2 regions of the Leclercia sp. AS011 genome follow, and region 1 is predicted to be linked to the other one. Evidence: predicted binding sites of a transcription regulator. Region 1 holds the regulator's gene; the other holds the start of a gene.

Region 1 (4,391 bases):
GGTATTTCCGGTTACCTCCACTTTTTACTTTTTTGTTTTTCGCCGTTTAAGGCGCTTTGAATACGTCAAAGAGGATTAATTATGCGTACGTTTAGTGGCAAACGTAGTGCGCTTGCGCTGGCTATCGCCGGTGTTACAGCAATGTCAGGCTGGATGGTTTCTCCAAAAGCCCAGGCCGAAGGTTTCATTGATGATTCTACCCTCACGGGCGGTGTCTATTACTGGCAGCGTGAACGTGACCGCAAAGATGTCGAGTCAGACAAATACAAAACTAACCTCGCACACTCCACCTGGAACGCCAACCTTGATTTCCAGTCCGGCTATGCTGCCGATATGTTCGGTCTCGATCTGGCTGCGTTCACAGCCATCGAAATGGCGGAAAATGGCGACAGCGGCCATCCGAACGAAATAGCTTTCTCCTCCAGCAACAAAGCCTATAAAGAGGACTGGTCCGGCGATAAGAGCGGGATCAGCCTGTACAAAGCGGCGGCAAAATTTAAATACGGTCCGGTATGGGCGCGCGGCGGCTGGCTGCAACCAACCGGGCAAACCCTGTTAGCGCCGCACTGGAGCTTTATGCCAGGTACCTATCAGGGTGCCGAAGCCGGGGCCAACTTTGACTACGGTGATAGCGGCGCGTTGAGTTTCTCTTACATGTGGACTAACGAATATAAAGCGCCGTGGCACCTTGAGATGGACAAGTTCTATCAGAATGACAGAAAAACCCGCGTCGACTATCTCCACTCCTTCGGCGCGAAGTACGATTTCAAAAATAACCTGATTCTCGAAGCCGCCTTTGGTCAGGCTGAAGGTTTCATCGATCAGTACTTTGCCAAAGCCAGCTACAAGCTTGATATCGTGGGTGGCCCGCTCTCAACGACCTATCAGTTCTACGGTACGCGTGATAAAGCCGACAGCGGCACCGTGAACGATATCTACGACGGTACGGCATGGCTGCAGGCGCTGACGCTGGGCTACAAAGTCGGTCAGGTCGATTTGCGTCTGGAAGGGACCTACGTGAAGGCGGAAGGTCAGCAGGGTTACTTCCTGCAGCGTATGACGCCAACCTATGCCTCTTCCAACGGGCGTCTGGACGTGTGGTGGGATAACCGCTCCGACTTTAACGCCAACGGCGAAAAAGCGGTCTTCTTCGGGGCGATGTATGACCTGAGCAACTGGAACCTGGCGGGCTGGAGCGTCGGCGCATCCTATGTCTACGCCTGGGACGCGAAACCGGCAGACTGGTTAATCAACAGCGCCGGTCAGCGTGAAGATATCGCCTCGAACAAGATCAAAGAGTCTGCCTACAGCCTGGATGCGAGCTACACCCTGCAGGACGGTCGCGCGAAAGGGACTATGTTCAAACTGCACTTCACGCAGTATGACAACCACTCCGATATCCCAAGCTACGGCGGCGGCTACGGCAACATCTTCCAGGACGAGCGTGACGTGAAGTTTATGGTTATCGCCCCGTTCACCATCTTCTGATGACAACCCGGGCGGGGGCGATCCCCGCCTGACTGGAACCGTTATGCTGAAAAGAATCGTACTGGTCGCGGTGCTGGCATCAGGACTGGCCGCCTGCGCACAACCGCAAACCCAGAAAGAAGACACCCGTCTGAAAGAGGCCTACAGCGCCTGCATCAATACCGCTGAAGGATCGCCTGAGAAACTCGAAGCCTGCCAGAGCGTGCTGGACGTGCTGCGTCAGGAGAAGGCGCACCAACAGTTTGCGACCCAGGAAACCGTCCGGGTGGCGGATTACCAGGCCTGTATCCAGGCGCGTAAAACGGGTAACAATCAGGACGTGACCAAAAACTGCGATAAAATCTGGCAGGAGATTCGCAGTAATAACAGCAAGTAATCCGCTGTCTTTAACGCCCGGTGGCGCTTTGCTTACCGGGCCTACGGGAGATTTCACCCTGGTAGGCCCGTGTAAGCGCAGCGCCACCGGGCTTTTTGACATAATGACAGGCAAAAAAAAAGCCAACCGTCAGGTTGGCTCAGAGTCTTAGCGGAGATTATTTCGTGTCGTGCGCGTGGTCATCTTCGCGGCAGTCGCCTTCGGCACAGTGGCCATACAGGTACAGACTGTGGTTGGTCAGACGAATGCCATGACGTGCGGCAATTTCGCGCTGACGTAATTCGATGGAATCATCGCTGAATTCGATCACTTTGCCGCAGTCGAGGCAAATCAGGTGATCGTGATGATGCTGCTGCGTCAGTTCAAATACGGATTTACCGCCTTCGAAATTATGACGCGTAACGATGCCTGCATCGTCGAACTGGTTCAGTACACGGTAAACGGTAGCCAGACCAATCTCTTCGCCCATGTCGATCAGACGCTTGTATAAGTCTTCCGCACTGACATGATGGTTATCCGGACCCTGAAGCACTTCCAGGATTTTTAACCGTGGAAGCGTGACTTTCAGTCCGGCCTTCTTTAATGCGGTGTTGTTGTCAGTCATGCGGAATCTGTCCTGTTGCTAAACGATTCACTTCTAAGGAAGAAGTGACAGAAAATGCACCTGGGATAATGCGTCTCATTATAGAAGTGCCATGGCGTAATGAAAACTGCAAGTCTCAAGTAAAGTATGCTTATAAAAACGTGGTACCGCCAACAAAGTTGTTACAAGGTTCCCCGTTTACTCCTGGATCATTGTACAGGTATGGCAGCAAAAGTTAAAAATTTGTAGCAATTATTTTGATTGGTATTACCTATCAATGCGGCGCAACTTTAGCGTTGCGCCGCGACATCATCAGGCATTGAGGATGTCGTCGAGGTGCAGCTCTTCGCGAACCTGTTTCACCCATTTGTCGACACGCTCGGCGGTCAGTTCCGGCTGGCGATCTTCGTCGATGGCGAGGCCCACGAAGTGGTTATCATCGGCCAGACCTTTGGAGGCTTCGAAGTGGTAACCGGCGGTTGGCCAGTGACCCACGATCACCGCGCCGCGTGGCTCAATGATGTCGCGAATGGTGCCGAGGGCATCGCAGAAGTACTCTGCGTAGTCTTCCTGATCGCCACAGCCGAACAGGGCCACCAGTTTGCCGTTGAAGTCGATCTCTTCCAGAGACGGGAAGAAGTCGTCCCAGTCACACTGCGCTTCACCGTAATACCAGGTCGGGATGCCCAGCAGCAGAATATCGTAACCTTCGATATCTTCTTTGCTGCTTTTCGCAATGTCATGCACATCGGCAACGTCTTTACCTAACTGTTTTTGAATGTTTTTTGCGATGTTCTCGGTGTTACCCGTGTCGCTGCCGAAAAAAATGCCGATGATTGCCATGAGTAAAATAACCTCTTGATACTTAATGGTATGGTGGCGCAATTTAGCCACGGATAAGGGCAATCATAGCAGAACAGAGAAGCCTGCGGAAACTGCTATCACGCAGGACTGCACTCTGTGCTACATGAAAGCAACAAGAAGGGGAGTTTTCTGACTTAAGCTTTGCCGTGCCATTTCCCGAGCTGCGCGATCAGCATCTCTTCGATAAGCTCACTGCGGCTGATCTCACGGGCATTCGCCAGCTCGTTCAGCGCATCGACGGCGTCAGCGTTCAGTTTCAGCTCGACGCGTTTAAGCCCACGACTTTTATCGCGTTTAAGCTGATTGCGCTTATTGATGCGCAGCTGTTCATCACGCGATAGCGGATTGGTTTTCGGTCGTCCCGGGCGACGCTCATTCGCGAACAGATCTATTGTCGTGCGGTCCGTGTGTTCTTTGGCCATGATTCTGAGACTTCGGGGGAAACAAGACACCCTGCTAATGCCCGGGCGATAAGCGCGCCATCATACATCACCGAAAACGGCACGCCAACGACTGGAGGCCCGCAGGCGACCAGTCGCTCTCTTTTTAATCAATTTTCGATGTCAGCGAGGTAACGGCGGATAGCGCGCAGCACCGCGTCCGGTTTTTCAGCATGGACCCAGTGTCCGGCCCCGGCAATCACGTGCGCCCGCGCCTGAGGGAATTGCCCCAGCAGCGCCTCACGGTACGCCTCGGTCACATACGGCGAATTACCGCCGGTAATAAACAGGGTGGGGTGCGGCCACGCCGCTACCGGCTGCCAGCCGACGATCTGGTTGTACTGATCCCAGAGCACCGGCACGTTGAAGCGCCACTGGCCATCGACAAAGGATTTCAGCAGGAACTGCACGACACCTTCTTCGTCCAGATGTTCACGCATCACCGTCGCGGCCTGCTGGCGAGTGCTGACGCCTGCGTCCGTGACGGCGTTAATGGCGGCGAAGATCTCATCGTGGCGACGCACGTCGTAATCGACCGGCGCGACGTCGATCACCACCAGCCCGGCAATTCGCTCTGGCGCGAGCGCCGTCAGCGCCATCACCGCTTTGCCGCCCATTGAATGACCAATCAGGATCGCCT
Region 2 (4,391 bases), on a different contig from region 1:
CCCGTTTTCCAGAAACAGCGTGGCGAACATTACCAGATAAACAATCCCCACCACGTGTGGGTCCGCCAGTGCTGCAAAATCGTGTTGCCAGAGTGCAGCGATAATCTCTTGAATAACAGCCATGGGCTTTCCTGTGGAACAGCATATATAGGGCTATTGTACTCCCTATTTCGCCTGCGGGCTTTGATCGCAGGCGCAACAAATCAGACTTTTCTGCCCCTAATGTGGAGAAAAGTGTCCGCAGCGTGTTTTTAAGACGCCTGGCTACTCGATACGCGCAAATCCGGCCTCTAAATCGGCAATCAAATCTTCGACATTTTCCAGACCGATATGCAGACGGATCAGGGTGCCGGTAAAGTCCACTTCCCCGCCCGGACGCAGCCCGGCAATCTGCTCTGGCTGGTTCGGCAGGATCAGCGACTCAAAGCCGCCCCACGAGTAGGCCATGCTGAACAGCGAGAAGTTATCGAGGTAGTTTGCCAGCTCGTCATTGCTCAGCCGCTTGTTGAGCACAAACGAGAACAGGCCGCTGCTGCCCGTAAAGTCACGTTGCCAGAACTCATGCCCGACGCTGCCCGGCAGCGCCGGATGGTTGACGCGCGCCACCTGCGGATGCTGTGCCAGCCACTGGGCGATCTGCAGGCTGCTTTCATGATGCTGGCGCAGGCGCACGCTCAGGGTGCGCAGGCCACGGCTGGTCATGTAGGCGGTATCCGCATCCACCATCTGCCCCATCAGATAGGCATTTTCACGCAGCTGATCCCAGCAGCGGGCGTTGGAGACCGCGGTGCCGATCATGCCGTCCGAGTGGCCGATCAGGTATTTGGTCGCCGCCTGAATTGAAATGTCGATACCAAAATCGAGCGCCTTAAACAGCACGCCTGCCGCCCAGGTGTTGTCGATCATGATGATGGCGTCCGGCGCTCTGCTACGAACCGCTTTTACAATGGCCGGAACGTCATGCACTTCCATGGTGAGGGAGCCTGGCGATTCGAGGAACACCACCCGGGTATTGGGTTGGATCAGATCGGCAATCTCCGCGCCGATCTGCGGATCGAACCAGCCGGTGGTCACGCCCAGCTTGCTGAGGATTTTGGTACAGAAGTCCTGGCTCGGTTCATAGGCGGTGTTGGTCATCAGGATATGGTCGCCCTGCTCGACAAACGCCAGAATGGTATTGGCCACTGCCGCCGCGCCGCAGGGGAACAGCGCGCAGCCCGCGCCACCTTCCAGCTCGCACATCGCTTCCTGTAACGAGAAGTGGGTCAGCGTGCCGCGACGTCCGTAAAACAGCCCGCCCTTTGCCCGGTTACGGGTGGCGTGCTTTTTCTCCTCGACAGTATCAAACACCAGCGACGAGGCGCGCTGAATCACGCTGTTTACCGAGCCGAGGGTGTATTTCTTGCTGCGTCCCGCCTGGACAAGGGTGGTATCAAGATGTTTCTCTTTCATGTTTGCCAACCTGTTTTTATACGTCTGGACGTCCACACTACCATGAAAGTAAAAATGGTCGCGAGAAGGGTGGTGGGATCAGCGGAAAATTTTTTAAAATTTGTTTCCGGGAAATTTTTCCTGCGTAAGCGCAAGGAAAATGAAACGAATTTACGGCACTATGTAAATACTAATGAGAACTACTATCAATTCGACGCTGTTTTGATATTATTATGCTCAGAATTTGTGATTTGCGTCCTGGAGATAGCGAGTGGGTAATAATTTGATGCAGACGGATCTCTCCGTCTGGGGTATGTATCATCATGCCGACATCGTAGTAAAGATTGTGATGATCGGCTTGATTCTGGCGTCTGTCGTCACCTGGGCTATTTTCTTTAGTAAGAGCGTGGAGCTGCTTTCGCACAAGCGCCGTCTTAAGCGCGAACAGCAGCAGCTGGCCGAAGCCCGCACCCTGAATCAGGCGAGCGACATGAGCGCTTCCTTCCAGGCCAAAAGCCTGACCACCCTGTTAATCAACGAAGCCCAGAACGAGCTCGAACTCTCTGCTGGCAGCGAAGATAACGAAGGTATCAAAGAGCGTACCGGCTTCCGTCTCGAGCGTCGCGTTGCGGCCATCGGTCGTCATATGGGGCGCGGTAACGGCTACCTGGCGACTATCGGTGCGATTTCGCCGTTCGTCGGTCTGTTCGGTACGGTCTGGGGCATCATGAACAGCTTTATCGGCATCGCCCAGACCCAGACCACCAACCTCGCGGTTGTGGCCCCCGGCATCGCAGAAGCCCTGCTGGCGACGGCGATTGGTCTGGTTGCCGCTATCCCGGCGGTGGTCATCTATAACATCTTCGCCCGCATGATCGGCAGCTACAAAGCGACCCTCGGTGACGTTGCCGCTCAGGTTCTGCTGCTGCAAAGCCGCGATCTGGACCTCAGCGCCAGCGCGGTCAAGCCGGTCCGTTCTGCTCAGAAATTACACTTAGGTTGATTCGCGATGGCAATGCGTCTTAATGAAAATCTGGACGATAACGGCGAAATGCACGAAATCAACGTGACGCCGTTTATCGACGTCATGCTGGTTCTGCTGATTATCTTCATGGTTGCTGCGCCGCTGGCGACGGTGGACGTGAAGGTGAATCTGCCTGCCTCATCCAGCCAGCCGCAGCCGCGCCCGGAAAAACCGATTTATCTCTCCGTGAAGGCCGATAAATCTATGTTCCTGGGTAACGATCCGGTAACGGATGAGTCGGTGATCCCGGCGCTGAATACCCTGACCGACGGCAAGAAAGACACCACCGTCTTCTTCCGTGCCGACAAGACCGTCGACTACGAAACCATGATGAAGGTAATGGACACGCTGCATCAGGCGGGTTACCTGAAGATTGGCCTGGTAGGCGAAGAGAAAACAGTCGCGAAATAAACAATAACGGCACCCCTTGAGGTGCCGTTTTTGTTTTTGCCGGGTGGCGGCCGGCCTATTTGTAGGCCCGGTAAGCGTAGCGCCACCGGGCAATGCGTTAAACTACCCCAGATGCTCCCCGCCGCACACCCCGTGCACTTCCGCGGTCACATAGCTTGATTCCTGACTTGCCAGATAGACATACACCGGTGCCAGCTCCGCAGGCTGCCCTGCGCGCTTCATCGGCGTCTGCTGACCAAACTGCGGGATTTTCTCCTGCGGCTGACCGCCGGAGATTTGCAGCGCCGTCCAGATAGGTCCCGGGGCCACTACGTTGACGCGCACGCCGCTCTCGGCCACCTGTTTCGCCAGCCCGCGGCTGAAGTTAAGGATCGCCGCTTTAGTAGAGGCATAGTCCAGCAGGTGTGGACTCGGCTGATAGGCCTGAATCGACGAAGTGGTAATAATGCTCGCCCCGGCTGGCAGCAGCGGCAACGCCTCCTGGGTTATCCAGAACAGCGCCAGCACGTTCACCGTATAGGTCTCTTTAAACTGCTCCGTTGTCAGGTCGGCAATCTTCTCGACCGCCACCTGCTTGCCGGCCACCAGGGCCAGCACATCCAGTCCACCCAGTTCCTGATGGGCTTTATGCACCAGCGAACGGGCAAATTTTTCATCGCTCAGGTCGCCGGGGATCAGCACCGCTCTGCGTCCGGCTTCTTCTATCAGCTGCTTAACCTGCTGCGCATCCTCTTCTTCAGCGGGCAGGTAGTTAATAGCGACGTCTGCGCCTTCACGCGCGTAAGCGATGGCGGCAGCGCGTCCAATACCTGAATCGCCCCCTGTCACCAGCGCCTTACGATCCTGTAGTCTGCCGCTGCCTTTATAGCTCTTCTCGCCGCAGTCCGGCACCGGATCCATCTTGCTCTGCACACCAGGGACGGGCTGCTTCTGTTTGGGGTATTCGCCGGTGTAGTACTGGGTGGTGGGGTCCTGAATTTTGCTCTGGGAATTTGCCATTGAGGTTCTCCTTGAGTGGGTGATCAGGCTTTAAGCTTAGGAGAATCAACCGGCAAGTGAGGATCATTCAGGATAATCCTTAAATAAAAGCAACAGGCGGAGCGGGACGAACTGGCGGGGGGTTACGGTTTTTGCGCAGGAGGCGTTGCTTTCGCGGCCAGCACCTCTTCATTCAGCGCAACGGTGGTCACGCTGGTGGTGCGATAGCCTTCATCGGCCAGTTTACGGGTGACGCGCAGGGTGGCAGTTTCACGTGCCCGCAAATACTGATAATTGGTTTCGAGGCGGGCCAGTATTTTTTCTTTTAAGTCTGGCCGCTGCGCCATAATGGCGTTAATTGTCGCGCCGTAGATCTCTTCTTTAACCTGTAACGGATAAATTTCCCGGCGATTCTGCCATTTCAGGCGCACCAGGCCCGCCGGAATAGAGAGCAGCTCTTTTGCAATGCGTTGTATTTCCGCATTTTTAATCTCTTTCAGCGCTGCCAGGTTTTGCTCTAAGATAAATTCATCGCTCTTTTTATCAT

Evidence for each region. The regulator Fur, encoded in region 1, represses iron uptake genes when iron is present. The targets are predictions, from matches to a motif close to ATAATAATGAGAACNACTATCAA.
Region 2: a site for Fur is predicted at 1,619-1,641, ahead of exbB (tol-pal system-associated acyl-CoA thioesterase). Genes of this name have one in related genera too.

Annotation. Positions count from the first base shown of each region.
Region 1 covers NZ_JBBCMA010000001.1:2,231,310-2,235,700, reverse strand. The annotation lists gene chiP (chitoporin ChiP) at 82-1,488, shown strand; gene chiQ (ChiQ/YbfN family lipoprotein) at 1,535-1,864, shown strand; gene fur (ferric iron uptake transcriptional regulator) at 2,022-2,468, opposite strand; gene fldA (flavodoxin FldA) at 2,760-3,290, opposite strand; gene ybfE (LexA regulated protein) at 3,446-3,733, opposite strand; gene ybfF (esterase) at 3,862-4,391, opposite strand, start outside.
Region 2 covers NZ_JBBCMA010000004.1:263,563-267,953, forward strand. The annotation lists gene yghB (DedA family general envelope maintenance protein YghB) at 1-123, opposite strand, end outside; gene metC (cystathionine beta-lyase) at 265-1,452, opposite strand; gene exbB (tol-pal system-associated acyl-CoA thioesterase) at 1,703-2,434, shown strand; gene exbD (TonB system transport protein ExbD) at 2,441-2,866, shown strand; gene WFO70_RS17365 (SDR family oxidoreductase) at 2,969-3,865, opposite strand; gene WFO70_RS17370 (cytoplasmic protein) at 3,988-4,391, opposite strand, start outside.